2 regions of the Arthrobacter sp. 2MCAF15 genome follow, and region 2 is predicted to be linked to the other one. Evidence: predicted binding sites of a transcription regulator. Region 2 holds the regulator's gene; the other holds the start of a gene.
What was found. The regulator HrcA, encoded in region 2, represses chaperone genes, less so after heat shock. The targets are predictions, from matches to a motif close to TTNGCACTCGNNNNNNNCGAGTGCNAA.
Positions count from the first base shown of each region.

Region 1: AB4089_RS07235 (Hsp20/alpha crystallin family protein) is a predicted target of HrcA. The motif match lies at 12,838-12,864, and genes of this name have one in related genera.

Region 1 covers NZ_JBFRGZ010000004.1:273,015-287,216, forward strand. Annotated here, with positions in the region: gene AB4089_RS07165 (hypothetical protein) at 1-360, shown strand, start outside; gene ypfJ (KPN_02809 family neutral zinc metallopeptidase) at 408-1,295, opposite strand; gene AB4089_RS07175 (AMP-binding protein) at 1,354-2,790, shown strand; gene AB4089_RS07180 (thiolase family protein) at 2,879-4,051, shown strand; gene AB4089_RS07185 (DNA polymerase IV) at 4,504-5,577, shown strand; gene AB4089_RS07190 (energy-coupling factor transporter transmembrane component T family protein) at 5,631-6,263, opposite strand; gene AB4089_RS07195 (energy-coupling factor ABC transporter ATP-binding protein) at 6,260-7,096, opposite strand; gene AB4089_RS07200 (biotin transporter BioY) at 7,093-7,740, opposite strand; gene AB4089_RS07205 (ABC-F family ATP-binding cassette domain-containing protein) at 8,045-9,643, shown strand; gene AB4089_RS07210 (YbaK/EbsC family protein) at 9,795-10,274, opposite strand; gene AB4089_RS07215 (SURF1 family cytochrome oxidase biogenesis protein) at 10,278-11,156, opposite strand; gene AB4089_RS07220 (hypothetical protein) at 11,157-11,450, opposite strand; gene AB4089_RS07225 (DUF3099 domain-containing protein) at 11,447-11,893, opposite strand; gene AB4089_RS07230 (beta-ketoacyl-ACP reductase) at 12,043-12,768, shown strand; gene AB4089_RS07235 (Hsp20/alpha crystallin family protein) at 12,922-13,341, shown strand; gene AB4089_RS07240 (SDR family oxidoreductase) at 13,488-14,202, shown strand, end outside.
Region 2 covers NZ_JBFRGZ010000006.1:91,184-105,385, reverse strand. Annotated here, with positions in the region: gene lepA (translation elongation factor 4) at 1-996, shown strand, start outside; gene hemW (radical SAM family heme chaperone HemW) at 1,042-2,280, shown strand; gene AB4089_RS09250 (DUF4870 domain-containing protein) at 2,400-2,819, opposite strand; gene AB4089_RS09245 (DUF3097 domain-containing protein) at 2,966-3,817, opposite strand; gene hrcA (heat-inducible transcriptional repressor HrcA) at 4,134-5,147, shown strand; gene dnaJ (molecular chaperone DnaJ) at 5,211-6,341, shown strand; gene AB4089_RS09230 (16S rRNA (uracil(1498)-N(3))-methyltransferase) at 6,344-7,117, shown strand; gene AB4089_RS09225 (GerMN domain-containing protein) at 7,211-8,131, opposite strand; gene AB4089_RS09220 (META domain-containing protein) at 8,572-9,042, opposite strand; gene AB4089_RS09215 (CG0192-related protein) at 9,235-9,867, opposite strand; gene AB4089_RS09210 (aminoglycoside phosphotransferase family protein) at 9,985-10,896, shown strand; gene cls (cardiolipin synthase) at 10,923-12,389, opposite strand; gene AB4089_RS09200 (NAD-dependent epimerase/dehydratase family protein) at 12,713-13,747, shown strand; gene AB4089_RS09195 (class I SAM-dependent methyltransferase) at 13,754-14,202, opposite strand, start outside.

The sequences.
Region 1 (14,202 bases), on a different contig from region 2:
CAGGCCTTGGCCGACGCCCGCGAAGTGCATCCCGAGGGGCACCGGCTGCAGCGCGCGGACACCGCCGGGCTCGCCGGGCTCGTGGCCGGACTGTTCGAGACACTCCAGCTGGAACGCGGAACGGATGCAGAGCTGGGGCTGTGGGGCCTGGACATCGACGGGCTTGCGACGCGGCGCAACGCGCTGGCCGACGTCGACCGCCTCCTGGCCGGGAACAACCGGCTGGGCACAGTCCGGGTGACCGACCCGTTCGGTCACAAGTACAGCCCTGTCTGGCACCCGAAACACCGGCACCTGGGCCACGCCGGATTCCTCAGCTACGTCGAAGTCCCGGTCCGGAGCAGGCGGCCACACGGGTGAGGGCGGGGGGACAGGATGCGGCTGCAGCAGTTAGGGGATTGCCGAGGTCAGGGGGCGGCCACCGCAAACGTGTCGCACTTGTTGATGTCCCCGGTCTTGTAGCCCTGGTAGAACCACTTCTGCCGCTGGGCACTTGACCCGTGGGTCCAGGCCTCCGGTGAGACGCGGCCCGTGGCGGCCTTTTGGATGCGGTCGTCGCCCACGGCCGAGGCGGCCGACAAGGCATCCTGGATGTCCCGGTCCGTGAACGGTTCGAGGTAGGGCTGGCCGGTCTTGGGGTCCGGCTGCGTCGTTGCATAGTGCGCCCACAGCCCCGCGTAGCAGTCGGCCTGGAGCTCGACCCGGACCGCCCCGGAACCCGGTCCTTGGGGATCCTGTTGAGCCCGGTCGAGGTTGCCCAGCAGGTTCTGGACGTGGTGACCGAATTCGTGGGCCACCACATACTCCTGTGCCAGCGGCCCGCCGGAGGAACCAAACCGGTCGACGAGTTCCTGGAAGAAGCCGGGATCGAAGTATGCCGTGGTGTCGACGGGGCAATAGAACGGCCCCACGTCGGAGGTGGCAGCGCCGCAGCCGGTGTTGGTTGCACGGGCGAAGATCACGGCCTTCGGCCGCGGGTATTTGGTGTTGTACTGCGCCAGATATGCCGGCCAGAACGCGTTCAGGCTGTTGACCGTGCCGGTGATCCTGCAGTCGAGCCGGGCGTCGGCGTCGGCGCCGGTCTGGCAGGCGGGGGCAGAGCCTTGGCTCTGTGACTGGGGGTCCTGGACGGTGCCGGCCAGCCCCTCGAGCAGCTGCGGATTGATGCCAAAGAGGGCTGCCAGCAGCAGGATGATGCCGCCGCCGATCCCGCCGCCGATCATGGGGCCGCGGCCCATCCCGCGGCGGTCCTGGACCTGAGACGGATCCAGCGGGGCGTTGTCGTTGAAGCTCATGCTGTCACAATATCCCGCACGGGCCGCGGCGGCGCCGGGCAACGGTAAAGTTGGTGTGATGCCTTTTCTCGACAGACTCCAGCGCTGGGCCGATGACCGTCCCGACGAGACCGCCGTCGTCGTGGCCGGAGAGCACCTGAGCTGGTCCGGCCTGCGGGACCAGGCAGCGGCGCTGGTGCCTGCGGCGCCGGCTGTCACTGTGCTGTCCGAACACAATTCCGTCCGCTTCGCCGTAGCGTTCACGGCCGCCGTCGCCGGGGAGCGGCAGTGCGCCGTGTTGGATCCGGCCTGGCCGCAGCAGATGCAGGACAACATTGCCGCCCGCATCGCCGGGACGGAACCGGAGCCAGCGGCAGCACCGTGCCCGGCCACGCCGGCGCTCCAGCCGGCTCGGGGGACCGAGTTGGTGGACGGCCCGCCGGAGACCTCGTTCCTGATCGGCCTGACTTCCGGGACCACCTCGATCCCCAAGGCGTTCACCCGGTCGCGGCGGTCCTGGCGGGAATCCTTCGACGCCTCCATTGAATTCTTCGGGCTGACGCGGGAGGACAAGTCCCTGGCCCCCGGCCCGCTCGCGGCAAGCCTGAACCTCTACGCCCTCGCCGAATGCCTGTACGCCGGGGCCGAATTCCACACCCTGGAGCACTTCGACGTCGGCGCCGCCCACGCGGCGGTGAGCCACGACGGCATCACGCGCCTGGTGCTGGTCCCCACAATGCTCCGGCTGCTCAGCGAACGCGGCCTGGCTGGCGGGGTCGATGCCTCCGGCATTCGCAGCATCATCTGCGCCGGGTCCAAACTGGACGCCCGCACACTGGAGGCGGCCCGGCGCTGGGCGCCCAATGCCACCATTTTCGAGTACTACGGCGCCTCCGAGCTCAGCTTCGTCTCCGGCGCGGGACTGCGTCCGGGCCAGCCCGTGGAGCCGGGCGGGGCCGGCATCGGGAAGCCGTTTCCCGGCGTCGACATCCGCATCCTGGACGATCACGGGGCCGGGCTCCCGGACGGCAAGGACGGCAACATCTGCGTCCGCAGCGGCATGGTCAGCAACGGCTATCTCTGGGGTGACGACGGCCAGGCCCTGCGCTGTTTCGACGGCTGGTACACCGTGGGAGACCAGGGGTTCCTCTCCGGCGGGACCCTGCATATGCTGGGCCGCCGCTCCGACATGATCATCGCCGCCGGCACCAACGTCTACCCGCACGAAGTCGAAATGGCCTTGGCATCCGTCCCCGGCGTCGCAGCCGCCGTGGCTGCCGGGATGACCGACGACGTTCGCGGCCAGCGCGTCGTGGCCGGCGTCGTCCTCTCGCACGGTGCGGTCACCGCCACCCAGCTCCGGTCCGGGATCGACGACGTGCTGGCACGCAATAAACGCCCCCTTGAGTACTTCGCATTGGCGGAACTGCCCCTGACAGACCGCGGCAAGATCAGCCGCCAGCTGCTGCTCGACTGGGTGGCCGGGAACGATCCCAGGATCCGGCGCCTTGGCTGAGCGGCACGGAGACGCCCGACCGTCCTCAGCCTGGCCATCCCCACGTGGCCTGCCGTTCCCCGGTTTGTTGCCGGATGACCGGCAGCCAGTGATCATCGCGGCGCGGCGGACGCCGCTTTGCCGGGCAAACGGTGCCCTCAAGAGGCTGCGCGCCCACGAACTCCTGGCCCCCGTGCTTCGCAGCCTGCTTGCCGACGTCGGCGCGGGTGCCGGCCGCGCCGGGGGCGCCGCACCGGAGTCCGTTACCGACGTCGTGATCGGCAACGCCGTGGGCGGCGGCGGGAACGTGGCCCGGCTCGCGGCGCTGGAGGCCGGCCTGCCCGTCACCGTTCCGGGCGTTACAGTGGACCGACAATGCGGCTCCGGCCTGGACGCGATCGTCCTGGCCTCGAGGCTGGTCGCGGCCGGCGGCGGTGGCCTCTATCTCGCAGGCGGTGTGGAGAGCATCAGCACGGCGCCGCTGCGGGCCCACCGCAACGAAGACGGTAGCCCGGACTACTACACCCGGGCCCAATTCGCCCCGCTGAGCCTGGGCGATCCCGACATGGGCGTGGCGGCCGAGAACGTAGCGGCCCACTTCGGCATCAGCCGGGAACGCCAGGACGCCTTCGCGCTCCGCAGCCACCAACGTGCGCTGGCCGCTGCCGCCGCCGGGCGGTTCCACGCCGAGATCGTGCCACTCACTGCGGATTCCGGAGCGGCCACGGCAGCCGACGACGGTCCGAGGCCGAGCCTTGGTCCGGCCCTGATGGCCCGGTTCCCGTCCGTGTTTGCCAGCGGGGGCACGGTGACGGCAGGCAATTCGTGCTTCGACGCTGACGGCGCGGCCGCCGTCGTCGTCACGTCCATGGAACGGGCCCGGCAGCTGGGCGCTGCGGACGGGCTGCTGGTGCTCGGAACCGACACGGCCGGGGTGGCGCCGCAGCTCCTGGGCATCGGCGCGGCCGCAGCCGCCGAACGGCTTCTCACGGCCCACGGCGTGACGGCGGCGGATTTGGGCCTGGTGGAATTCAACGAGGCCTTCGCCTCCCAGACCCTCGCCTGCTTTGACCAGTTGGGGATCGACCCGGAGCAGGCAAACCTCGACGGCGGCGCCCTTGCCCTGGGTCACGCTTACGGTGCCTCGGGCGCGGTGCTGGTCACCCGGCTGCTGGCCCAGGCGCGCAGGTCCCCGGTGCCGGGCCAGCTTGCCCTCGCCATGATCAGCATCGCAGGGGGAATGGGCACGGCCGCGCTGATGGGGTTCACCAGCCTCACCTAGCCCGCCCCCCCGGCGCCGGCCCACGCCCCGCCCCACGGGACATGCCCATTCTTCGCCGCAAGCAGTGGACATATGGGGCACATGTCCAGTGGCTGCGGGCGGGCGAGGGCATGTCCGCCTCCCGTTGCGGGACATGACCTGTCCTGGCTCCTGTGATGGAACATGTGCACTTCCCATTGGGGGGACATGCTCGGCCCTGGCTCCCGTGCTGGGACATGCTCATTCTTCGCTGCAGCCACTGGACATGTGGGGCATATGTCCAGTGGCTGCGGCCACGGGAGCGCATGTCCAGTGGCCGACCCCGGCGGGGCCGCTGCTCCGCGGCCAACCTGATCGGGACATGTCCCTTCCTCGGGGCGAGGAGTGCGCACTGCGGGTGCATGTCCAGTGGCTGCGGCCACTGGAGGGCATGCGCGGATGCTTGCCGGGGATGTTTAGGGCACACTGGTGCCGTGAGCGGAATCCAGTGGGTGCTGCACGTCGATCTCGACCAGTTCATCGCGGCGGTCGAAGTGCTCCGACGGCCAGAGCTTGCGGGCAAGCCGGTCATTGTCGGCGGCCGGGGCGACCCCACGGAACGAGCCGTGGTGTCGACCGCATCATACGAAGCCAGGGCATTCGGCGTGGGTTCCGGAATGCCCCTACGCATCGCGGCCCGGAAAGTGCCCGACGCCGTGATCCTGCCCGTCGATCAGGAAGCTTACCTCGCGGCGTCCGAGGCGGTGATGGCTACCCTGCGCGCTCAGCCCGGCGCCACCGTGCAGGTCCTGGGGTGGGATGAAGCCTTTGTAGGCACTGAGACAGAGAATCCGGAAGCCTACGCCCGGCAGGTGCAGGCCGCCGTCCTTGAGCGAACGCAGTTGCATTGCAGCGTGGGCATCGGCGACACCTTGGTCCGGGCCAAGGTAGCCACCGGTTTCGGCAAGCCGGCCGGCGTTTTCCGGCTCACTGCCGGGAATTGGCTGGACGTCATGGGCAGTCGCCCCACCAAGGATCTCTGGGGCGTCGGAACCAAGGTGTCGGGCCGGCTGGCCAAGCTTGGGATCAACACGGTCGCCGAGCTCGCCGCGTCCGACCCCCAGGACCTGGTCCCGGAGTTCGGCCCCAGGATGGGTCCTTGGTATGCGGAGCTCGGACGTGGGGACGGAGCCAGCGTCGTGGACGACACGCCGTGGGTTGCCCGCGGGCACAGCCGGGAGACCACCTTCCAGCGGGACCTGACCGAGCCAGCCCAGGTGGACGACGCCGTGCGGGAGCTGACGGCGCGTGTCCTCGAGGATGTCGTGGCCGAAGGGCGGCCCGTGGTTGAGCTGACCCTCAAGGTTCGGTACGCGCCGTTTTTCACCACGACCCATGCGAGGAAAATTCCCGAGACATTCGACCGGAGCGAAATCCTCGCGCGGACCCTGGACCTCGCAACCGGAATCGAAGCGGGCCGGCCAATCCGGCTCCTGGGCCTGAGGGCCGAGATGGCAATGCCCGACGACGCCCGAAAGGGACACACGCCGACGCGCGGCGGTTGGTGACGGCGTCGCATTCCCAATGCCTGGACTCCGGAGCCAGGCCAGGGCACCGAGGGCTAGTCCTCCGGGTCCTCCGGTTCGCCCAGCCCACGGGCGGCCAGCGCTTCACCGGTCTGCCGGGCAAAGGCCACCGTGGTGATGAAAACCGGAAGCACAAGTGCCCGCGGGTTCCGTTCAAGTCCGCGGGCCCGGGCAGAGTCGCGTACGTCGGCGTAGGCCCCGGCCACGAACGGGATGCTGCGGAGCATGATGGCAATGGTGAGTGCGAAACGTTCCGGGTCAGCCCCGAGCCGCCGGAAGGGCCGGGCCAGGGAGGCCACGCCGTCAAGCAGCGCCTGCACCGGGGTGGTGGCGGTCAGAATCGATGCCGCGACAACGCAGACGAGGACATTCAGCACGATCCGCGCGGCGGTCGGGGCGCCGAGCTGCCACCACTGGAAGAGGCCGATGGCCAGCAGGACCGGCAGGACCGGCTTCACCGCGCGAAGCAGACGGGCGGGACCTGCCCCGCTGAGCAGGAACAGCCCGCACAGCAGCATCAGCACGACGGCGGACACGGCCCAGTCGGCGATCAGGAACGAAGTCATTCCGCAGCCAACCACCAGCACGAATTTCAGCCACAGCGGCGTTCGGTGGATCACGGACGAGCCCGGCGCGTACGTGGCCAGGAGGAAACCGTGACTGCTCACGACTGCTCCAGCCGGGTCTGCTCCGCGACGGTCCGCTCACCCGCGCGCCCGTCCCGCCCGTCCCGGGCGGTTCCGGCTTCGCCGGGCCCACCACCGGGCCCACCACCCGGCCCGCCCCCACCTATGGGCAGGCCTGCGGCGCTCAGGGTACGGTAATGCGCGACGGCAGAGGCCGGTTCGCCGTCGAACACGACCTTGCCGGCGTCCACCACCAGCACCCGGTCCATATCCTCGGCGAGCTCGAGGTCGTGGGTGGAGAGAATGACCTGCTGGCGCAGGCCTGCCAGGGTGCGTCGCAGCAGTTCGCGGTTGCGGAGGTCCAGGAGCGTGGACGGCTCGTCCAGGACCAGCACGTCCGGGTCTACGGCGAGGACCGCGGCCAGGGCCAGGAGTTGGCGTTCGCCGCCGGAGAGCTCGTAGATGCTCTGGTCCGCCAGCGGCAGGAGGCCGAACCGATCCAGGACAGATTCGGCGTGGGCCCGGCGCTCTGTGCCGTTGCGGATGGAGCGGCGCAGGGACAGTTCCACGTCCTCGCGTCCCGTGGGCATCACGAGCTGGGAGAGCGGATCCGTGAAGACAAAGCCCACGCGGCGGCGGACCTCCCGCACGGCGCGGACGGTATCGGCGCCGTCGACTGCCACCGTGCCATCGCTCGGTGCCACGAGCCCGTTGATGAGCCGCAGGAGGGTGGACTTGCCTGAGCCGTTGGCCCCGATCACCCCGATCCGGGGTTCGGTGAGGTCCAGCGACAGTTCCTGGAGCAGTGTCTTGGGTGCGGGGCGGCCGTCAACCGGCACGCGCACCGTCACCCGGTCCAGGATGATGTTGCTCACGGGCGGGTGTCAGCCGTCCGGACGCGGCGCAGCAGCAGATCCGGGAAGGCTTTGTGCAGTGCAAGGGCGACGCTGACGGCCAGGACGTTCTTGATGATGTCGCCGGGGTAGAACGCGAGGTCGGCGATGAAGGCCTTCGAGAAGTCCAGCTTGGCGTTGACCATCATGCCCAGGATGCCGAGGCCGTGGATGAAGATGATGCTGCTGACCATCGCGGCGGCGAACAGGAGGACGGCGCGCAGTTTTCCGGTGCGGTTGGCGGTGCGTGCGAGCACGACGGCGGCCAGCCACCCTACGGCCGTGGCGGCCAGCAGGAACCCGATGATGTAGCCGGCGGAGGGTCCGGCGAGGACGCCCAGCCCGCTGCGGCCGCCGCTGAAGATCGGCAGGCCCGCGAAGCCCAGGAGCAGGTAGAGGCCGACGGCGGCGAAGGCCCGGCCCGCGCCCAGCGCCAGCCCCGTGAGCATGACCGCGAGGGTCTGCAGCGTGATGGGTACGCCGAGGCCGCCGACAGGAATGGCGGCGATCAGTGCGGAGGCGGCCACGAGGGCGGCAAAGACGGCGATCAGGCCAAGATCGGTGGCATTCCAGCGGACCCGGCGGCGCGGGGTCTTGGCTGTGTCGGGATGGCGGGTCTGGGTCATGGTGTTCCTGTCAGATGCTGCGGCGGAAATCGGAATCTTGATATTGACTGTACGGTCGCGGCGGATCGGGTTTTTTGTAGACGCCCCACTAACCGACGGGCCCATTGCTGGAGGGCGCCGCCAATGATGGCTGCCCCGCAGCCCCCGCCCGGCGCCAACCGGCACCGGGGGAGCCCATGTCAGGGAGCCGGGGCCGTGCCGGTAGACTTGTAGAGGCCGTGCTCTCGCACCGCCCTGTCCCGGCTCCGCCCAGACTCCACCCGTCGTGCCGCGGCATTCCCTGTTGTGAAAGGCCTTAGCTGCATTGATTACCGTCCAGGATCTCGAACTGCGCGCCGGCGCCCGCCTCCTCATGGACCAGGTGAGCTTCCGGATCGACAAGGGAGACAAGATCGGCCTGGTCGGCCGTAACGGTGCAGGCAAGACAACGCTGACCCGGGTACTCGCGGGCGAGGGCCTGCCCGCCGCGGGCAAGGTAACCCGCACCGGCGAAATCGGCTACCTGCCGCAGGATCCGCGCACCCCTGACATGGAGCAGCTCGCGCGGGACCGGATCCTGTCCGTCCGCGGCCTAGACATTGCGGTGGGCAAGCTCCGCGTCGCCCATGAAGAGATGGCCAGCGAGGACGCCGCGGTCCAGCAAAAGGCAATGAACCGCTATGACCGGCTGGAATCCGAATTCCTGGCGGCTGGCGGCTATGCGGCCGAAGCCGAGGCGGCGGCGATCTGCTCGAACCTTGCCCTGCCGGACCGGCTGCTGAACCAGCCGCTGAAGACCCTCTCCGGTGGTCAGCGGCGCCGCGTGGAACTCGCGCGCATCCTGTACTCGGATGCCGAGACCATGCTCCTCGATGAGCCCACCAACCACCTCGACGCCGACTCCATCTCCTGGCTCCGCGAGTTCCTCAAGAACCACCAGGGCGGCCTGATCGTGATCAGCCACGACACCGAACTGCTCGAAGCGACGGTAAACAAGGTCTTCCTCCTGGACCCCAACCGCGCGCAGATCGACTTCTACAACATGGACTGGAAGCGCTACCTCACCCAGCGCGAAACGGACGAGCGGGCCCGCAAGCGGGAGCGCGCCAACGCGGAGAAGAAGGCACAGGTCCTCATCGACCAGGCCAACAAGATGCGGGCCAAGGCCACCAAGGCAGTCGCCGCGCAGAACATGGCCAAGCGTGCCGAGCGTTTGCTCGGCGGCCTCGAAGCCGTCCGCGCGCACGACAAGGTAGCCGCCCTGCGCTTCCCGGATCCCTCACCTTGCGGCAAGACCCCGCTGACGGCGGACGGCCTCAGCAAGTCCTACGGCTCGCTCGAGATCTTCACCGACGTCGACCTCGCGATCGACCGCGGTTCCAAGGTGGTCATCCTGGGCCTCAACGGTGCCGGCAAGACTACCCTCCTGCGGATGCTCGCCGGCGTCGACAAACCGGACACCGGCGAAGTGGTGGCCGGCCACGGACTGAAGGTGGGCTACTACGCCCAGGAACATGAGACGCTCGACGTCGACCGCACCGTCCTGCAGAACATGCGCTCCTCCGCCCCCGACATGAACGACGCGGAAGTCCGCAACATCCTGGGCTCGTTCCTGTTCTCCGGCGACGACGTCGACAAGCCCGCCGGTGTGCTTTCCGGCGGTGAGAAGACCCGCCTGGCGCTGGCCACCATTGTGGCCTCGAGCGCGAACGTGCTGCTCCTGGACGAGCCCACCAACAACCTCGACCCCGCCAGCCGCGCCGAAATCCTCGGCGCCCTGAGCAACTACACCGGCGCCGTCGTCCTGGTCAGCCACGATGAAGGTGCTGTCGAGGCGCTCAACCCGGAGCGCGTCGTGCTGCTGCCCGATGGCATCGAGGACCACTGGAACGAAGACTACCTGGACCTGATCACGCTGGCGTAGGGCGCTGGGCTGGTTCCTCAGGGCGGCTGAGCCCGCGCCTCGGCGCAGGTAATTTGCCGCGTGCTCGCTCGTGCCTCGCTTAGACGCACGCTACACAAATCACCCGCACCGCCGCGCTCGTGCGGTTGTCACCGCTCAGTGCAGCCAACTCCTAACGGACCAGCATCTCTTCCGCGCCCGTGATCCGGTGCAGGTCCTCATAGGCGATCGAGAACATCGAGTTGTGGTCGCCTGCCCCCGCCCAGAGTAGGGGGTGGGCCGCGAGCGACGTGTCCAGCAGCGTCCGGATCTTCTCCGGATGGCCAACGGGGGCCACGCCGCCCACTTCCTGGCCGGTGTGTTCCAGGACGAATTCGGGGGAGGCCCGGCGGATTCTCCCGCCGCCCAGCTGATCAGCGACCTTGTGGACGTCTACTTTGGCCGCGCCGCTGGCCAGGATGAGCAGCGGCGTGCCCTCGTGGTCGAAGATGAGGCTGTTGGTGATCGCGGCGACGTCGCAGCCCAGTGTGGCGGCCGCCGCAGCAGCCGTGGGGACTTTCGAGTCGAACACCGTCACGGTGTCCGCGACGCCCAGCGAGGTGAGGGCGCGCTTGACGTTCGCCACGGGCCCGGGCAAGGAATCAGTGCTCACTGCTCAGAACCCCTGGGCGTCGAGGATGGCGTCTTCCTCTTCTTCCGCGGTCGCGTTCTTGCGCTTGCGGGGAGCGGGACGGCGGCGTACGGCCGGGCCGCTGGAGTGCAGGAACACGCCCTCGGCGGCGTCGGCCTCGGCGTCCTCCGCATCGATCGCGGCGTTTCGGGCCTGCTGCCGGGCCGCATAACCGAACCCGACGAACATCAGGATGCCGAACGCGAACCACTGCAGCGAATAGGAAAGATGCGTGCCTTCGTCAGTGGAGGGTTTGGGGAACGGGAACGGCATGTCCTGGACCGACGGCGACTCTGAGGCCAGCTGGCCGTAGGCTCCCGTGAGCAGCGGATAGCCCAGCTGGGTGGAATAAGTGGCGAGGTCGATCGAGGCCAGCTGCCCCTCCGGGGCGCCGCGCTGCAGCTCGGGTTCGGCCGGCTTGAGCCGGGCGACGACTGTGACCGGACCCTGCGGCGGCGCAGGAACCGAGTCCGGCCGGCCCGGAGTGTTGTTGCCGATGGGCAGCCAGCCGCGGTCAACCACGACGGTTTCGCCGGATTCGAGCTTGAACGGAACCACCACCTCATAGCCGGGCTGGCCGTTGAGCGGGCGGTTGCGGACGATGCGCTGGCCGGCGACGTCGTAGCTGCCTTTGAGCTCCACCTGGGTCCACTCGCGCTCCGGATTCAGCCGGCTGAACTGGTCGCGGACATCGGCGAACGGCACGGGCGTTGCAGAGTAGTTGGAAACCACCCTGTTGATTTCGGCCAGCGTCTCGGCGCGCCGGTCCATCTGCCACCGGCCCAGTCCGACGCAGCCCGCGGCGAAGATCGCGGCCAGCAACAAATACCCCAGCCATTTACTGGAGAAGAGAAAGCGGTACATTCAGCCGATCCTGCCTGACGGGTCGAGGGGGACTGCGTCTTGGTCGAGGGGGACGGAGTCCTCAGCGAAGGCCACCGTCTCCTTCCATAGCCCGCGCGTCTGGAGGTAGTCCTCAAGCCAGGCCCGGTGCTCTCCGCACGCCAGCCAGATCTTGCGCCGCTCCGGGGTGTGGATCTTGGGGTTGTTCCACAACAGCTGCCATTCCGCCGCCGTGCGGCAGGCCTTCCGGGAGCAGACGGTGCCGGGGCCTGCGGGGGTGTCCCCGCCGCCCCCGGCCAGGTCAAAGAGGTTCATGAAGCTGCCCGTCCGTGGTCGTCGTCGTCGTTTTCATCATCGATCAGCTCGCCTTGCAGCAGCGTTCCCGAGGCGTCATCGCCGGCGTACGGCTCGGCCGGCCCGGCGGGAGCCGGTGCATCCAGCTCTGCGAGCGGAGCGTAGTCCAAGAGGGAGTCACTGTGGATTTCCGCTTTGTCGCTGCCGTTGGCGATCACCACGGCCACCCACGGCAGGAAGACGGCCCCCAGCACCGGAATCAGCCTGAACCAGCCATCCACGGCAAATATCAGGATGAGGCAGACCATCCGGATGCCCATGGCGACGGCGTACTTGACCATCCGCTGGTGCATCTCGTCCGAATGCGCAGCAGCGGCGTCTGTGATGCTGTGCACCTCGGTACCGCCGGACTCGGCGTCCGGCCTCCCGGGCACAGGGGCACCGGGTCGGTTTTTGAGTGTCACGGCTGTCAGATCACGCTCCCAAGGCTTACTCCAATTCTCTCACCATCGGCGGAGCCGCCCAAACGCATGCGAACCGGGCGCTAAGATCGGAGGCAGGAAAAATCCAGCCCCCAGCGCGGCCTCCCTGCCGCAGAATCCCGGAGCCCCATATGTCTGAAACACCCACCACCGGCCGCAGCGTTCTGATCACCGGCGGAAACCGGGGGATCGGCCTGGCCATTGCCGAGTCCTTCCTGGCCAACGGCGACAAGGTGGCGGTGACCTTCCGCAGCGAGTCTTCACTGCCCGAGGGCATCCTCGGCGTCAAGGCGGACGTCACAGACGAGGCTTCGGTGGACGCCGCATTCGCGGAAGTCGAAGCCGCCCACGGTCCCGTCGAAGTACTCGTCGCCAACGCCGGCATCACGAAGGACACCCTGCTGATGCGGATGAGCGAGGACGACTTCACCTCCGTGATCGACACCAACCTCACCGGCGCCTTCCGGGTCATCAAGCGCGCGTCCAAGGGCATGATCCGTGCCCGCAAGGGCCGCGTGGTGCTGATTTCCTCTGTCTCCGGCCTGTACGGCGCGCCGGGCCAGATCAACTACTCGGCCTCCAAAGCCGGCCTGGTGGGCATCGCCCGCTCGCTCACCCGCGAGCTCGGCGGCCGCGGGATCACCGCGAACGTGGTCGCGCCTGGCTTCATCAACACGGACATGACCGCCGAGCTGCCCGAGGCCACGCAGAAGGACTACCTGACCAAGGTCCCGGCCGGCCGCTTCGCCGAGGCCTCCGAGGTCGCCAACGTGGTTCGCTGGGTCGCCAGCGACGAGGCGTCCTACATCTCCGGTGCGGTCATCCCGGTCGACGGCGGCCTGGGAATGGGCCACTAGCTCCGAACACAGCGGACGACGGCGGTATCCGCCGTCGTCCGCTGTCCTCTTCGCTGGGCCTTTTTGCCCTTGGCACCGGGACTCCGGGAGCGTCTAATGGCCTCACAGCCCCAGCCCATGCCATGGCAGGGGCGTGGACGCAGGAGGAAAATCATGAGTGATCTCAGCAAGTGGACGCCCTCGGACATGCTGGAACCGGTCCGCCGCTTCCTCGATGGTGATCTGTCCATAGCGCCCGGGATCAAAATCGAACAGTTCCAGGAGGGCAGCACGCTGGTGGTCCGGGCGGAAGTGCCCGGGATCGACCCCGACCAGGACGTTGACGTCTCGGTCAGCGAGGGCATGCTGCACATCGCGGTGCAGCGGGAGGAAAAGTCCGAGCACAAGAGCAAGGCCGGCTACCGCTCCGAGTTCCGCTACGGCCGGTCCGTCCGCAGCATCGCGCTGCCGCAAGGGGCCAAGGAAGAAGACATCACGGCCACGTACAAGGACGGCGTGCTGGAGGTCCGTGCACCGGCTCCCGAGGTGGTCACAGGGGAAACGACGACGAAGATCAGGATCGACCGCAGCTGACCCTGCCATCAGCGGGTTCCTGTCACCCCGGGAACTACGCTGTCTGGGCTTCTTTGTGGACGCTCAACAACTGTAAAGGCACGATCCGCTGGCATGATGGATTGCAGACCCACAGTGTTTGGACGTTTGGAACAAAAGGAGCTCGTATGGGACTGCTGGACAACAAGACTGCGATCGTGACCGGTTCGTCGCGCGGAATCGGCGCAGACATCGCCAAGATCCTCGCCGGCGAAGGCGCGGCCGTCGTCGTGAACTACCGCCAGAAGGCGCCGCGCGCCAACAAGGTCGTCGCGGAGATCGAAGCCGACGGCGGCCGTGCGGCTGCCGTCGGGGCGGACCTCACCACCCAGGAAGGCGTCCAGGCCCTCGCCAGCGCCGCCATGGAGAACTTCGGCTCGCTCGACCTCTTGGTCCTCAACGCCTCCGGCGGCATGGAAACCGGCATGGAGGAGGGCTACGCGCTGAAGCTGAACCGTGACGCCCAGTTGAACATGCTCAACGCCGCCGTGGCGCTCATGCCTGAGGGCTCCCGCGTGGTCTTCGTGACCAGCCACCAGGCCCACTTCATCGGCACGGTTCCCACCATGCCCGAGTACGAGCCCGTCGCCCGCAGCAAGCGTGCCGGCGAGGACGCGCTGCGTGAACTCGTGCCCGCCCTGGCGGAAAAGGGCATCTCGCTCGTCGTCGTCTCCGGTGACATGATCGAGGGCACCGTCACGGCCACTTTGCTTGACCGGTCCAACCCCGGCGCCATCGAGGCCCGACGCGCCGAGGCCGGCAAGCTGTACTCGGTCAAGGAGTTCGCCGCGGAGGTCGCCAAGATGGCTACCGCCGACGTCGAGACCGGCCACACCGAATACG
Region 2 (14,202 bases):
ACCGTCACCAACCTTGCCAAGCCGGCCACGGACTCGCTCCCCGGCTATGCGGATGCCAAGCCGATGGTCTTCTCCGGCCTGTACCCGCTGGATGGCACGGATTACCCGGTGCTCCGCGATGCGCTGGAGAAACTGATGCTCAACGACGCCGCGCTGGTCTACGAGCCCGAAACGTCCGCGGCTCTGGGATTCGGCTTCCGTGTGGGTTTCCTGGGTCTGCTGCACCTGGAAATCACCCGCGAGCGGCTTGAGCGCGAATACAACCTGGACCTGATTTCCACCGCCCCCAACGTCGAATACGAAGTGACGCTGGAGGACAAGAAGATCGTCCACGTCACGAACCCCAGCGAATACCCCACCGGCAAGATCGCCGAGGTCCGCGAGCCGATGGTATCCGCCACGATCCTTGCGCCGAACGAGTTTGTCGGCGCCATTATGGAGCTGTGCCAGAGCCGCCGCGGCGTCATGGGCGGCATGGACTACCTCTCCGAGGACCGGGTGGAAATCCGGTACCGCCTGCCGCTGGCCGAAATCGTCTTCGATTTCTTCGACATCCTCAAGTCCAAGACCCGCGGCTACGGATCACTCGACTGGAAGGCCGACGGCGAGCAGGTAGCCGACCTGGTCAAGGTGGACATCATGCTCCAGGGCGAACAGGTCGATGCCTTCTCCGCCATCACCCACCGTGACAAGGCCTACGCCTACGGTGTGATGATGACCGGCAAGCTGCGCGAACTCATCCCGCGCCAGCAGTTCGAGGTGCCCATCCAGGCCGCCATCGGCTCCAGGATCATCGCCCGCGAAAGCATCCGCGCCATCCGCAAGGACGTCCTCGCCAAGTGCTACGGCGGTGACATCACCCGAAAGCGCAAGCTGCTGGAAAAGCAGAAGGAAGGCAAGAAGCGCATGAAGATGGTGGGCCGCGTCGAGGTCCCGCAGGAAGCCTTCATCGCAGCCCTCACCACGGACGAGTCCAAGGACAAGGCCAAGAAGTAACGGTGCTCGTCATGACAGTTGCTGCAGTGCCGGCAGGCCGGGCCCATGCCTAGCGTTCTTCCCCTCGGCGACCCTGCGCCGCCGGACGGGCTCCTGCCCGCCCAGGCGCGCCAGGGCGCAGACCAGCGCGCCTTCGGGCTGTACGTGCACATCCCCTTCTGCGCGGTCCGCTGCGGGTACTGCGACTTCAACACCTACACCGCCACCGAGCTGGGCGGCGGGGCGTCCCAGGACGCCTACGCCGCCACCGCGATCGCCGAGGTGGAATTCGCTGCCCGCGTCCTGAAGGAATCCGCCCTGCCGGACCGCTCCCTCAGCACGGTGTTCTTTGGCGGCGGCACGCCCACGCTGCTCCCGGCCGAGGACCTGGCCAGCATCCTTTCCGCTGCCATCGACGCATGGGGCCTGCAGCCCGGCGCCGAAGTGACCACCGAAGCGAATCCCGATTCCGTCACCCCCGAATCCCTGCAGCTGCTGGCCGACGCCGGGTTCACCCGGGTGTCCTTCGGCATGCAGTCGGCCGTGCCGCACGTGCTGAAGGTCCTGGACCGCACCCACACGCCCAGCCGCGTGCCCGAAGTGGTGCAGTGGGCACGGGACGCGGGCCTAGCGGTCAGCCTCGACCTCATCTACGGCACTCCCGGGGAGTCGCTGGAGGACTGGCGCTACTCGCTCGAGACCGCCCTCTCTTACGCGCCCGACCACATCAGCGCCTACGCGCTGATCGTTGAGGACGGCACCAAGCTCGCGGCCCAGATCCGCCGCGGCGAAGTCCCGCAAATCGACGACGACGATCACGCCGCGAAATACGAACTCGCGGACGAGCTGATTTCCGCGGCCGGACTCGCCTGGTACGAGGTCAGCAACTGGGCCCGCACCCCCGAGCAGGCCTGCCGGCACAACCTGGCCTACTGGCGCGGCGACGACTGGTGGGGCATCGGACCAGGGGCGCACTCGCACGTCGGGGGAGTGCGGTGGTGGAACGTCAAGCACCCCACCGCCTACGCCAACCGCCTCGGCACAGGGGCCTCACCCGCCGCCGGACGCGAAACGCTGGACACCGAAACCCGCAACGTGGAACGCGTCATGCTGGAGGCCCGGCTGAACTCCGGACTCGACGTCCCAAGCCTCGGCGGCCTGGGGGACACCGGACGGCACGCCGTTGCGGGACTGATCGCCGACGGCCTCGTGGAGCCTGCAGCCGCTTTCAAGGGCCGGCTCATTCTCACCCTCAAGGGCCGCCTGCTGGCTGACGCCGTGGTCCGCAGGATCCTGCCGGACTGAATAGCCCGCTTAACTGAAACTGCCGGTCCGAATTACCCGGACACAAAGGTGCCGGCCGCTACGCCCCGAGGGGCAGCGGCCGGCTCTTTTGTGTGAGGTTTTTGTTCGGAAAGGCCGGGCTACTTAATCCAGCGCAGGTTGAACTCGTAGCGGTGCGGCTGGCCACGGTTGACGTGGATGCCGGCGGCTACTGAGAAGCAGGTCACGGCGATCCAGATCACGGTGGCGAGCACGGCAAAGAGATTGCCCACCACGGGAATGAAGACCAGCAGATTGGCTAGCACCGCGGCGATCGTCGGCGGCAGCGTGAAGTTCAGCGCTTCCTTGGATTCCTGCGCCGTGAACGGGCCGCGGTCTTTGAAGATGAGGTAGATCAGCAGCGACGGCACGCAGCCCAGGATGCCGCCGAAGTGCGCGAGCGTGGCCCACTGGCGGTCCTCGCTGGCCGTCAACGGCAGCGCATTTGCCGGAACGCCATGGTACGGGGGCTGGCCATGGCCGGCCTGGTTGCCCGTGTGTTCGCGTGCGTTATCTGCCACGGTGAAGCCCTTCGGATTGCGGTGATGCGTTGCTGCCTGGGTTGTGCCTGGAATAGCCGGAGCCGCGCTGGGAGCGCGGCCGCCGATTCAAGAATACTTGCTCTGGCGCGGAAATGGAGATCAGGGAGCGTCAGAGCTTGCGCCGGCTAGGGCACAGTGAGGAAGTCAATGACCTCTTCGACGCGGCCCAGCAGGGACGGCTCCAGGTCCGCGTAGCTGCGGACCGCCCCCAGGAGTTTCTGCCAGCCGAGGCCGATATCCTCCTTCGTCGAGTGCGGCCACCCGAAAGCCGTCAGGATACCTGTCTTCCAGTCGACGCCGCGGGGGATCACGGGCCACTGCTCAATCCCCAGGACCGCCGGCCGGATGGCCTGCCACACATCGACGTAGGGGTGGCCCACGATCAGCACGTTGCCTGCGGCGCCCGGTGAGGCCATGACGGCGTCGGCGATCCGCGACTCCTTGGAGTCGGCCACCAGGTGGTCAACGAGCACGCCCAGGCGGCGCCCCGGGCCGGGACCGAAGTCCGCCACGGCGGCCGCGAGGTCGTCAATGCCGTGCAGGGGTTCAACCACGATGCCCTCCACCCGGAGGTCATCACCCCAGACCTTCTCCACGAGCTCGGCGTCGTGCTTGCCTTCCACCCAGATGCGGCTGGCCTTGGCCACCTGGGCGCGTTGCCCGGCCACCCGGACCGAGCCCGACGCCGTGCGGCCGGCACCGGCGGCCGGCGCCGCCTTCCTGGGGGCCGGAGGCATCAGCCGGATCGGCTGCCCCTCCAACAGGAAGCCAAAGCCTAAACGGAAGGAGCGGGACTTGCCCCGACGGTCCTCCAGCGCCACGACGTGCATGCCGCCGGACTTCTCCACCCGGGTCACGGCACCCACCCAGCCGGACTGGACTTCCTCGAGGACCATCCCGCGTTCCACCGGTACCTCCGGCAACGCGGTCTTGGCGGGGGCGGACAGGTCCTGGGGTCCCCAGTTCTGGTACGACATCTCTACACGCTTACTTTGCACTCGGAATGTACGGCGGTCAGTGGAACTCTCCGTGGCCTGCACCGGACCACAGGGGCGCGGCGCCGGCGGAAGCGGCCACGGTCCCCGCGCCCGATGTGACGGGAAACGCGATCCCGCAGGCCACGCCTGGAGCGAATCCAATGCTAACAACGCGGCGAGTCATATTAGACTGGTTAGCACTTAGGCATGTCGAGTGCTAACACTTGTTCCGTTGCGGACCACGCGCACCAGTTCTGGACGCGGACCGTACAACGCGGGCGGCACCGACTGCGGGACAGTCGATTGGAGGTGGAGCGTGAGCGAACCGCGCAAACTCGAAGTGCTGCGCGCCATCGTGGAGGACTACGTCCATTCGCGTGAGCCCGTTGGTTCCAAAGCGCTCGTTGAACGCCACCATCTCGGCGTGTCCAGCGCCACGATCCGCAATGACATGGCGGCGCTGGAAGACGAAGGCCTGATCACAGCACCGCACACGAGCGCGGGCCGGATCCCCACCGACAAGGGCTACCGGCTCTTCGTCGACCAGATCTCAGCGGTGAAGCCGCTGTCTCCGGCCGAGCGCCGGGCCATCCAGGCGCTGCTGGAAGGATCCGAGGACCTCGACGACATCCTTGACCGGACCGTGCGGCTCCTGTCGCACCTGACCAACCAGGTCGCCGTCGTGCAGTATCCGCTGCTCAGCCGCGCCAGGGTGCGGCACATTGAGTTCGTGCTGTTGGCACCCCGCAAGGTGCTGATCGTCCTCATCGCGGACACCGGCAAGGTGGAGCAGCGCGTCATCGACGTCGGACAGGACATTCCCGACGACGCCCTCGCCGACCTGCGTACAAGTTTCCTGGCGAGCCTCTCGGGAACGCCGCTGAGCCTGCTGCCCCAGCTTCTGCCCACAGTGGTTGCCAGCGGCCCGCCGGCGCGCCGGGGAGCGGCCCAGGCCCTTGCCCGTGGCCTCGAGGCGCTGGCCACGAGCAGCCGCGAGGAGCGGATGGTCATGGCCGGCACGGCCAACCTCGCACGCTCCAACGTGGACTTCCCGCTGAGCATCGGCCCGGTCCTGGAGGCGCTCGAGGAGCAGGTGGTCATGCTCCGCCTGCTCAGCGAAATGGCCGAAGACCCACGCGGCGTGACCGTCAGCATCGGCCGGGAAAACCCCTACGACGGTCTGGCCGAGGCCTCCGTCGTGGCCACGGCCTACGGCCCGGACGCCACGGCCAAGGTCGGTGTCCTTGGACCCACCCGGATGGACTATCCCACCACCATGGCCGCCGTGCGCGCGGTGGCCCGCTACCTTTCGAGGATCCTGGGGCCCTGACCGGCCCGGACCCAGCACGACTTCTTGCCCCACCGGCAGTACGAAAAGGAAGAGATACACACTTTGAGCAGCCACTATGACGTTCTTGGAGTCTCCCGCGACGCAACGGGGGAGGAGATCAAGAAGGCCTACCGGAAACTGGCCCGGACCCTGCACCCCGACGTGAACCCGGGAGAAGACGCCTCGGACCGGTTCAAGGCCGTCACCCATGCCTATGAGGTCCTCTCCGATCCGCAGAAGCGCCGGGTCTATGACACCACCGGCAATGAAAACGGCACCGACAACGGCTTCGGGGGCGGCAGCTACTCGGGCCAGGGCTTCGCCTTCCAGGACATCTTCGAGACCTTCTTCGGCGCCGGTGGCGGCCAGGGCGGCCCGGCATCCCGGGTCCGCCGCGGCCAGGACGCGCTGATCAGCGTCCGGATCGACCTCCGCGACGCGGTGTTCGGCGTCAACAAGAAGCTCGAAGTCGACACGGCCGTGGTCTGCCCCACCTGCGACGGATCCTGCTGCCGCGAGGGTACCCACCCCGTGCGCTGCGACATCTGTGGCGGCAGCGGCCAGGTCCAGCGCGCCGTGCGCTCCATCCTCGGCCAGGTCATGACGTCGGCACCCTGCGGGTCCTGCGAGGGCTTCGGCACCGTCATCAAGGACCCCTGCAACGAATGCAGCGGCCAGGGCCGGATCCGCAGCCGCCGCTCGCTGACCGTGAAGGTCCCGGCCGGCGTCGGCACCGGCACGCGCATCCAGCTCTCCGGCCAGGGTGAGGCAGGGCCGGCCGGCGGCCCGTCCGGGGACCTGTACGTGGAGATCCGGGTCAACAACGACGCCACGTACGTCCGCGACGGCGACGACCTGCACGCGAGCCTCAACATCCCCATGACGGCCGCCGCCCTCGGCACGGAAATTTCCCTCGACACCTTCGATGGGCAGCAGGAGATCGACGTCAAGGCCGGTACACAGTCCGGCGAGATCATTACCCTGCGCGGCCTTGGTGTCACCCACCTGCGCGGCCATGGGCGCGGCGACCTGAAAGTCCACCTGCAGGTGGAAACGCCGGGCAAGCTGGACGCGGCCCAGGAGGACCTGCTCCGCCAGCTGGCCAAGCTGCGCGGCGAACACTTCACTGCGGGAAAGCTCGCGGCCAGCGGCGGCGTCTTCGCCAAACTCCGGGACCGGCTCGGTAACCTGTAGCGGTGAGTAACCCGGTCTTCTTCACCGCCCCAGGCACCCTGGACCAGCAGGTCCCCGGCTCCGCCTTCGTCCTTGAGGGCCCTGAGGCCCGCCATGCTGTCACCGTCAAGCGGATCGCCGTCGGCGAGACAGTCGACATCGCCGACGGCGCCGGCAAGCGCCTGACCGGCACGGTGACCGCCGTCGCGCCGGCCGAGCTGACCGTCGAGTGCGTGGATGTCGCCGACGAGCCGCGGCCCGGGATCCAACTGGTGCTGGTCCAGGCCCTCGCCAAGGGCGACCGCGACGAGCTGGCAGCCGAAACGGCCACCGAGCTGGGCATCGACGCCGTCGTTCCCTGGCAGGCTGAGCGGTCCATTGTGCGGTGGAAGGCCGAACGGGCCGCGAAGGCGCACGCCAAGTGGCAGTCGGTGGTGACGGCGGCGGCCAAGCAGGCGCGCCGGGCCTGGATTCCGGAGGTCAGGGCGGCAGTCGACAGCACCGGGCTGCAAACTGCCGTTGCGGCCGCGGACCTGGCCGTCATTCTGCACGAAGACGCCGTCCGCCCCTTGCGGAACGTCCTCGAATCCTGGCTGGAAACCGCGCCGGCCGGCGACGCCGGATCCCGCGAAGTGCTGTTGATCGTGGGCCCGGAAGGCGGCATCAGTCCGCGGGAAGTGACCCGGTTGTGCGACGCCGGGGCCGTAACGGCACTCCTGGGGAACCACGTGCTGCGCTCGTCCACCGCCGGGCCCGCCGCGACCGTGCTGGCCAACGACATCCTCGGCCGCTGGTAATCGGTCTGCCTGGATAGCCCAGCTGACCTGCCGCAGGCCGTGTCGCAGTGGCTGGTTGAGAGAGGCTAGTTGACCGCGAAGCCTATTTGAAGCCTATTTGACTTCGAAACCGCGAGTGTCCTGGAATACTTCCTTGGCGCTGTCCGACGAATCCACCTGGGACACGTGGACCTCGTAGCGGCCCGGGCCAAGGTTCACGGACAGGGTGAACAACCCGGAATGGATGGAATCCGCTGACGCCGTCGCGCTGCCGTTGAGGTAGGCACTCTTGGCGTTATCGCCGTCGACCTTGAGGATCTGCCAGCGGAGTTTCCCGCCCTGCACGGTGCTCCGGCCGGTGATCTTGACAGAACCGTCGGCTACGGACGTGCCTTCCTGCGGATCAATGATCCACACGGGAGCCACCATCCCGGCGCTGCGGGACGTCGGCGCGCCCAGCCGGACGTGGTTGAAGGCGACGTAGTCCGTATGACCATCAACCAGCACAACCACTTGGACCTGCTGGCCGGAATCGATCAGGCCCGCGCTGGCCGCGGCTGCCGTCGCGGTGTAGACGAGCTGCTGGATGGCGCGCTCGGCCATGGCGGCATCCACGTTGCTGTTGAAGGCATCCGCGGAGACATCCACCGTGATGACGTTCTTGCCGGAGATCGACGTCGCCAGCTTTTTCGGGTTCTGCCACGGCGTAAAGAAGTCCGGGTCCAGGGGCTTCTGGGACATCATCACGCGCAGGGCCCGCGTGACAGGGTTGTCCTGGTCCGGGACATCACGGAACTCACGGTAAAGGAATGCGTTGTCATTGCTGCGGCCGATCCAATACACCGGAGCCTTGTTCGACGTCTGGGCCGTTTCGAGCGGCGCGCTCGTGGCCGGGACGCCTGAGGCCGGAACAGGAATGAGCTCCGAGGGGCTGCTGGAGTTCGTGATGCCGCTCTGCGGTGTGGCCACGCAGCCGGACAGGAGCAGGGCAGCGGGCAGCGCAAGCGCCAGTGCGGCGCGGCGGGCGCGCCCCATTGATAGCTGCTGAACTCCACGCTTCGTGATGCTGCTGTCCCTTTCCTCTAGCGCCCCGCTTGACGTGCCGGTCAGCGGCACGGCGCTCTTGGGGATGACCGAATTCCAGCATGGCACACGGGTGCGGCCCGTCTGCCGGGTTTGGGCCACGGCGCCGGAACTGCAATGGGAACGATATGAGGCCGATACAAACTTGATACCTAATTTGCTCCGGACCCGCCCGGCGCCCGCGGGTGGCCGGTCGGCATCGGGCGGGTCTGCGGCGGGCACTAGCCCCTTCCTGCGATGAGCTCCTTGATGGCCCCCTCGTGCAAGGCCAGGTAGACAGCGTCCCGGATCTGATTCGCCTCGGGATCCGTCATGGTCCGGGCGAGAGGCCGGAGCACCATCCGGATCAGCGCGTTGGCCTGTCCAGCGCCCTCCGGACTGGATGGCCTGTATTAGTCGGCCCGGAGTGTCAGCGTGTCCGGTCCGCTTTTCCAGGTGAGTGTTCCGCCGGACGATGTCATCTCGATGGGGCCCCGCAGGAAATGCAAAACCCACGCTTCCTGGGTTCCGGCTTCTGCGGGACAGCCCATGGCGCCCGAGGCCACATTTCCCGCGACGAGCGTATTTTCCCTGATCGTTGCGGGACCACTTGCCGGGTTACACGGAGTCTTGACGGCCAGTTGGAGTGATCCGGCCACAGTCGTAAGCCGTACGGTTACAGCGCCGGAGGCCACCCATGGAAGATCCTTGCCATGGGACGTGCCCGAAATGCTGACATACGAGGAGCACGACGCCGACGGCAGGAACCTCGCGCACACTTCCACGGGGGCCGTGGACGGTATTGGTGGATTAACGGAAGCGGGCGGACGGGTAGGGCCAGCAGTCCCGGGACTCACCGTGGTCCCGGGTGCGCAAGCCGTCATCAGAACGCCGGGCAACAGGACCGAGAACGCGCATTTCCAGAACCGAATCCGCCGCATTGCGCTCCCTTGAAGGCCAACATTTATCGGAGCCTATCCTTGGGTGCTGACCATGTCACTACAAAAGCTCTTGCTGATGCCGGGACACCGATGCGTGCCTGGCGCATGCAGCCAGAGCGAATTCTTCTCCTGTGGTCAGGACTTAGTGACGGCGGCGAGTTTGACGTTGTCCTGTTGTCCTTCCCAGATGCCGGTCAGTGTGAGTCGGCCGGCCGGTTGCCCTTCAAGATCCAGCCGGCGGATGACGAGTAGCTGCAGGTCCGCGGTCTCGACTGCGGTGCCGTCGGCGGTGTCGCGTGGGGTAGCCGAGGAGACGTTGGGCACTGCGTTGAGTGTTGGCCCGGTGCTTTGCACGAAGACAGATTCGGCCAGGATTTCGAGTTTTCCCTTCACATCAAGGTATTGCTTGGCCTGGGGGTGGCCGAGCATGATGCTCGCTGCCAATGCCGTCACGTAGACGGGATCAGCGCAGGCATCGTAAACCCATCGTTGGCCAAGAACCGAGTGCTGCATGGTTCCTACCAACCATGATTCCCAGCCGGCCAAGGGCTGGGCCCTGTACGTGAGCGGTACTTGAAAGATGGATCCCGCCGCAGAGACGATAATCGTCTCGATGCCGACCTCGCCAGCAGGGTCGTCGAACCGGTAGGAGCCTACTTTGCTCAGCCCCGCGGCGCCGGACTCCGGGAACCACGGCTGGCTGGGCAGCCACTCTTCGAGGAGTTCGAGTTTCGTCGGCTGCAATTCTGCTTGGTGGATGATCGCCATGACTGCAAGCCTAGCTGCGGCCGCCCGAGCCGGATACGGCGCCGCTGGATCCGAGCTTGTCAGATCCAAACTTCTCCGCCGCGGAGCTCTCCGTCCGCCGTCGATTAGGTTGAACCCATGATGATCGCAAAGCTGCACGACTCGGAGCCCGACATTGACACGGGCCAGGTGGGCCTTTTGGTCGCGGATCAGTTCCCCGAGTGGGCTGGTCTGACGCTGGAGCCGGTGGCTTCCACCGGGACGGACAACGTCATGCTCGCGCTCGGCGACAGGCTCGTCGTACGGCTTCCCCGCACGGCAGACGCGGCGTCCTCGCTATCCAAGGAGTGGAAATACCCGCGCATGCTCGGTCCCCAGTTGCCTGTCCCGGTACCAATTCCCCTGGCACAGGGCGTCTCGGGCCGGGCCTACCCGTGGCCGTGGACGGTGTCCGGCTGGCTGGAAGGGGAAAACCCTGCCCCGGGCCACGCGTACGGAACCGACCTCGCGCTTGATCTCGCACGCTTCATCCGCGTACTGCATGGCGCCGACGTCGGGACTGAAGCGCCCGAGGAAGCGCTGTGGTCCTACCGTGGCGGCCAGTTGGCCGCCAGGGACGCGGCGACGCGTGCCGCGATCGCGAGCTGCGCAGGACTCCTGGACGTCCCGCTCCTTTCAGCGGCATGGGACGCGGCTCGGCAGGTGGCGGAGGGCGCCGGGGAGCAGACCTGGATTCACACGGACCTGCAGCCCGGCAACCTTCTGATCGCCGAGGCACGGCTCGCCGGTGTCCTCGACTGGGGTGGAATCGCCATTGGCGATCCGGCCGTGGACCTGATCGTCGCCTGGAACCTGCTGGAGGATAAGGGGCGCGCCGCATTTCGCGACGCAGTGGGCGTTGACCAGATGACCTGGGAGCGCGGCCGCGCCTGGGCCCTGTCGATTGGAATCATCGCCTATCCCTACTATGTCCACACCAACCCGGCCCTTGCGCGGGTTTCCAGGTATCAAATCGAGCAGGTCGTTGCCGACATCTCGCAGACGGTGTGAGGCTGGGCTTGCCGTTCGCCAATTCCCTATTGGAGGGAGGCGGTCAGGCGATACAGGTTGTCGAATACTTTTTGGGCTAGGGGTCGACGGAGCCAGTCCTCGAGCTGCAGCTCACGGCTTTCCATGCGGTACCCGTCTTCGATCCCCCGAATTGCGTCCACAAAACCGCGCCCGTGCACAAGTACGGATACCTCCATGTTGAGGCTGAAGGAACGGACATCCATGTTGCTGGACCCAATGACCGCAACCTCCTCATCGATGGTGAAGTGCTTCGAGTGCAGCACTTTGGGTGACCGGTAGAGGTAGATCCTGACGCCGGCGCGGAGCAGTGCCTCGTAGTATGAACGCTGCGCGTGGTAGACCATGCTCTGGTCTCCGACCTCGGAAACAAAGAGCTCGACGCTGAGCCCCCGCGCCGCTGCCGTGACGATAGCCATCAGGATGGATTCGTCCGGGACAAAGTATGGACTCGTGATGCTGACACGCCGCTCAGCTTTGTGGATGAGTGTCGCGTAGAGCTTCAAATTGTTGTCGTTGTCGAAGCTGGGGCCGCTGGGCAGGACTTGCGCGTCAATGAGCACAGAACTGTGGCTGACGCCTATGGGGTTTGAATCCAGTGGCAGTATCACATCCGTTTCGCTGTACCAGTCCGTCGCGAAGACCGCATCCAGTTCCCGGACCACAGGTCCCTCAACGCGCATCATCAGCTCGTGCCATTGGAGCCCGCGCTTCAGGTTGGCCTTCGTGTCGTAGCTCGCGTCGATGACGTTCTGGGATCCAGTGAATCCCACGCGGCCATCTACAACCAGGATCTTCCGGTGATTGCGCAGGTCCGGCCTCTGCCATTCGCCACGCCACGGCCGCACCGGCAGCATGGGGCGATATTCCGCCCCTATCTCCTGGAGGAAGCTCAGGGTTTCTTTCCGGCCGGGGAACTTCAGGCCAGCCAGATGATCGGACAGAACCCGGACGTCGATGCCGCGTAGTCTTGCCCGGGCCAACGATTGAAAGAACGGCGCTGTGGTTGCGTCCAGCACCAGGATGTAAAACTCCACGTGCACGTACTGGGTGGCCGAATCAATCTCAGCGATCATGGCATCGAAAGCGCCGTTGTAGTCGCCCAATAGGGTCGCACTATTGTCCGCGACCATAGGGAGCGCCCCAAGGTTGCTGTTCAACACCACCGCCGAATGCAGCCAGTCCGGCCAGTCAAGGCCGCGGCTGACCAGCGGGCTGCCTTCAGTCCGCGCCAGGACAAGATTGTTGATTTCGCGCTGTTTGTCGCGGCGGGCCTTGGGCAGTTTCGAGTAACCGACAAAGAAAAAAGCGACGGCACCAAGGACTGGGATGAAAATTATGGCGAGCACCCAGGCAATAGCGGAGGATGGACGGCGATTCATCGACACGAGGACAGTTGCGACGGTCACGAGGACTATGTGGATCGCCAGGAGGAGTAAGGCCAACGTTTCCGGGTCCTGAAAGAATTCGCGCACTGCTTCCTAGCCGTTCTTCAATGCTGCGAACGCCATCAGACCAGCACCCGGCTCTTGGTTCTTTCCTCAGGTAAGAACAGGGATGCTGTGAAGAACCAGCAGAAAGTGTCCCAAAAGTTTTCCCAGAAACCCATTTGTCTTTCCTGCTCTCAAAAATGCTTTCTCGTTTCCGGGACGCTCTGTCCCTCAGCCCTGTCCATGGAGGGTATGACTTATTGTTGGCGTCAAGTCCGGGGTGGGCCTCACCCGGTGCGGGTGAAATCCCGGAAATCTTGGCATGCGGGCCAAAGGAGCCCAGAGTTGCCCTCCGCTAGAGTCGGACCATGAAACGGGCAGTGATCCTTGGAGGTACCGGTGTCCTCGGGCGCGCCATCGCGTGGCGGCTGATCAGAGCCGGCTGGGCCGTGGAGATCACAGGCCGGGACCGCAGAAAAATGCCGGTTGAACTGACGGAAGCCGGGGCACGGTTCATCGTCGCCGAACGTCGTGACGACGAAGCCCTGGCTCGTGTAGTCGGCGGCGGTGCGGATCTGCTCGTGGACGCCGTGTGCTACACGGAGGCCGACGCGCGGCAGCTCCTTCCGCACCTTCCCGCCGTGACCTCGGCCGCCATGCTCTCGAGCAAGGCCGTCTACGTTGACGCCGCCGGCAACCACGTCAATTCCGATGCGCCGCCCCGCTTTGACGCCCCCATTCTCGAAAGCAATCCGACTATGGTGCCCGGCGCGGGGAAGTACGACTCCCGTGAAGGCTACGGAGCAAACAAAGTCGCAGCGGAGCATGCCCTGCTGGACAGTGGCCATCCGGTGACGGTGATCCGGGCGTCCAAGGTACATGGCGAGGGCGCGGCCATGCCGCGGGAGTGGATGTTCGTCAAGCGGGTGCTCGACCGGCGCCCGGCGGTGTTCCTGGCCCATGCCGGACTCGGCGGGGACCATACGACGGCGGCAGTCAACACGGCCGCCCTCGTGGAACGGGTCGCCGCCGAACCCGGGCCGCGCGTCCTCAACAGCGCCGATCCGGACGCCCCCAACGCCCGACAGATCGCGGCAGCAATCGCCCAGCATCTGGGCCACCAATGGGAAGAGGTGCTGCTCGATGCCACCGCCCCCGCCGGGCTGGGGGACCACCCGTGGGATTTCCGGCCGCCGTTGGTGCTCAGCACGAAGGCCTCCCTTGACCTGGGCTATGAGCCCGTTGGGACATACGCCCAGACCATCCCGCTTCAGCTCGACTGGCTGGTGCAGGCGGACGCTGCCGGAGCCGTGCCGGGAACCGACGATCCGTTCTTCGAGCACTACATCGACTACGCCCCGGAGGAGCAGTTCACCGCCAGTCGTCCCGGGCGGACACGTTAACGCGCACTACGAGGGCAAACATGGTTTGTCGACGAGGATGGCAGCCTGCGGGTGCTTCTCTGTCGTTCGGGGTGTGCGCACAAGCTGCGCGCGCATCTCAAATCCTTGCTCCGTGAACCGGAGCGCCACGTCGTCGGGGGCATGCAGTTCCGCGCGGAGCTGGACGTCGTGGCCGTAGGCGCGGTCAATAATGCGGTTGCCGCTGCCGGCGTGGAAGGCGATGAGCGCCGAGCCGCCCGGGCGGAGCACCCTCCAGAACTCCCGCGCGATCGCCGGCAGGGTTGCCAGGGGAGAGTGGATGATCGAATACCAGGCGAGGATGCCGTCCGCTGACGCGTCGGCTGCCGGCAGGTCGGTCAGCTCTCCCACTTCGAAGCGCAGTTCGGGATGGAGCCGTTGTGAGACCCTGACCATTTCGGGCGACAGGTCGATGCCGCTGACGTTCAGTCCGGAGT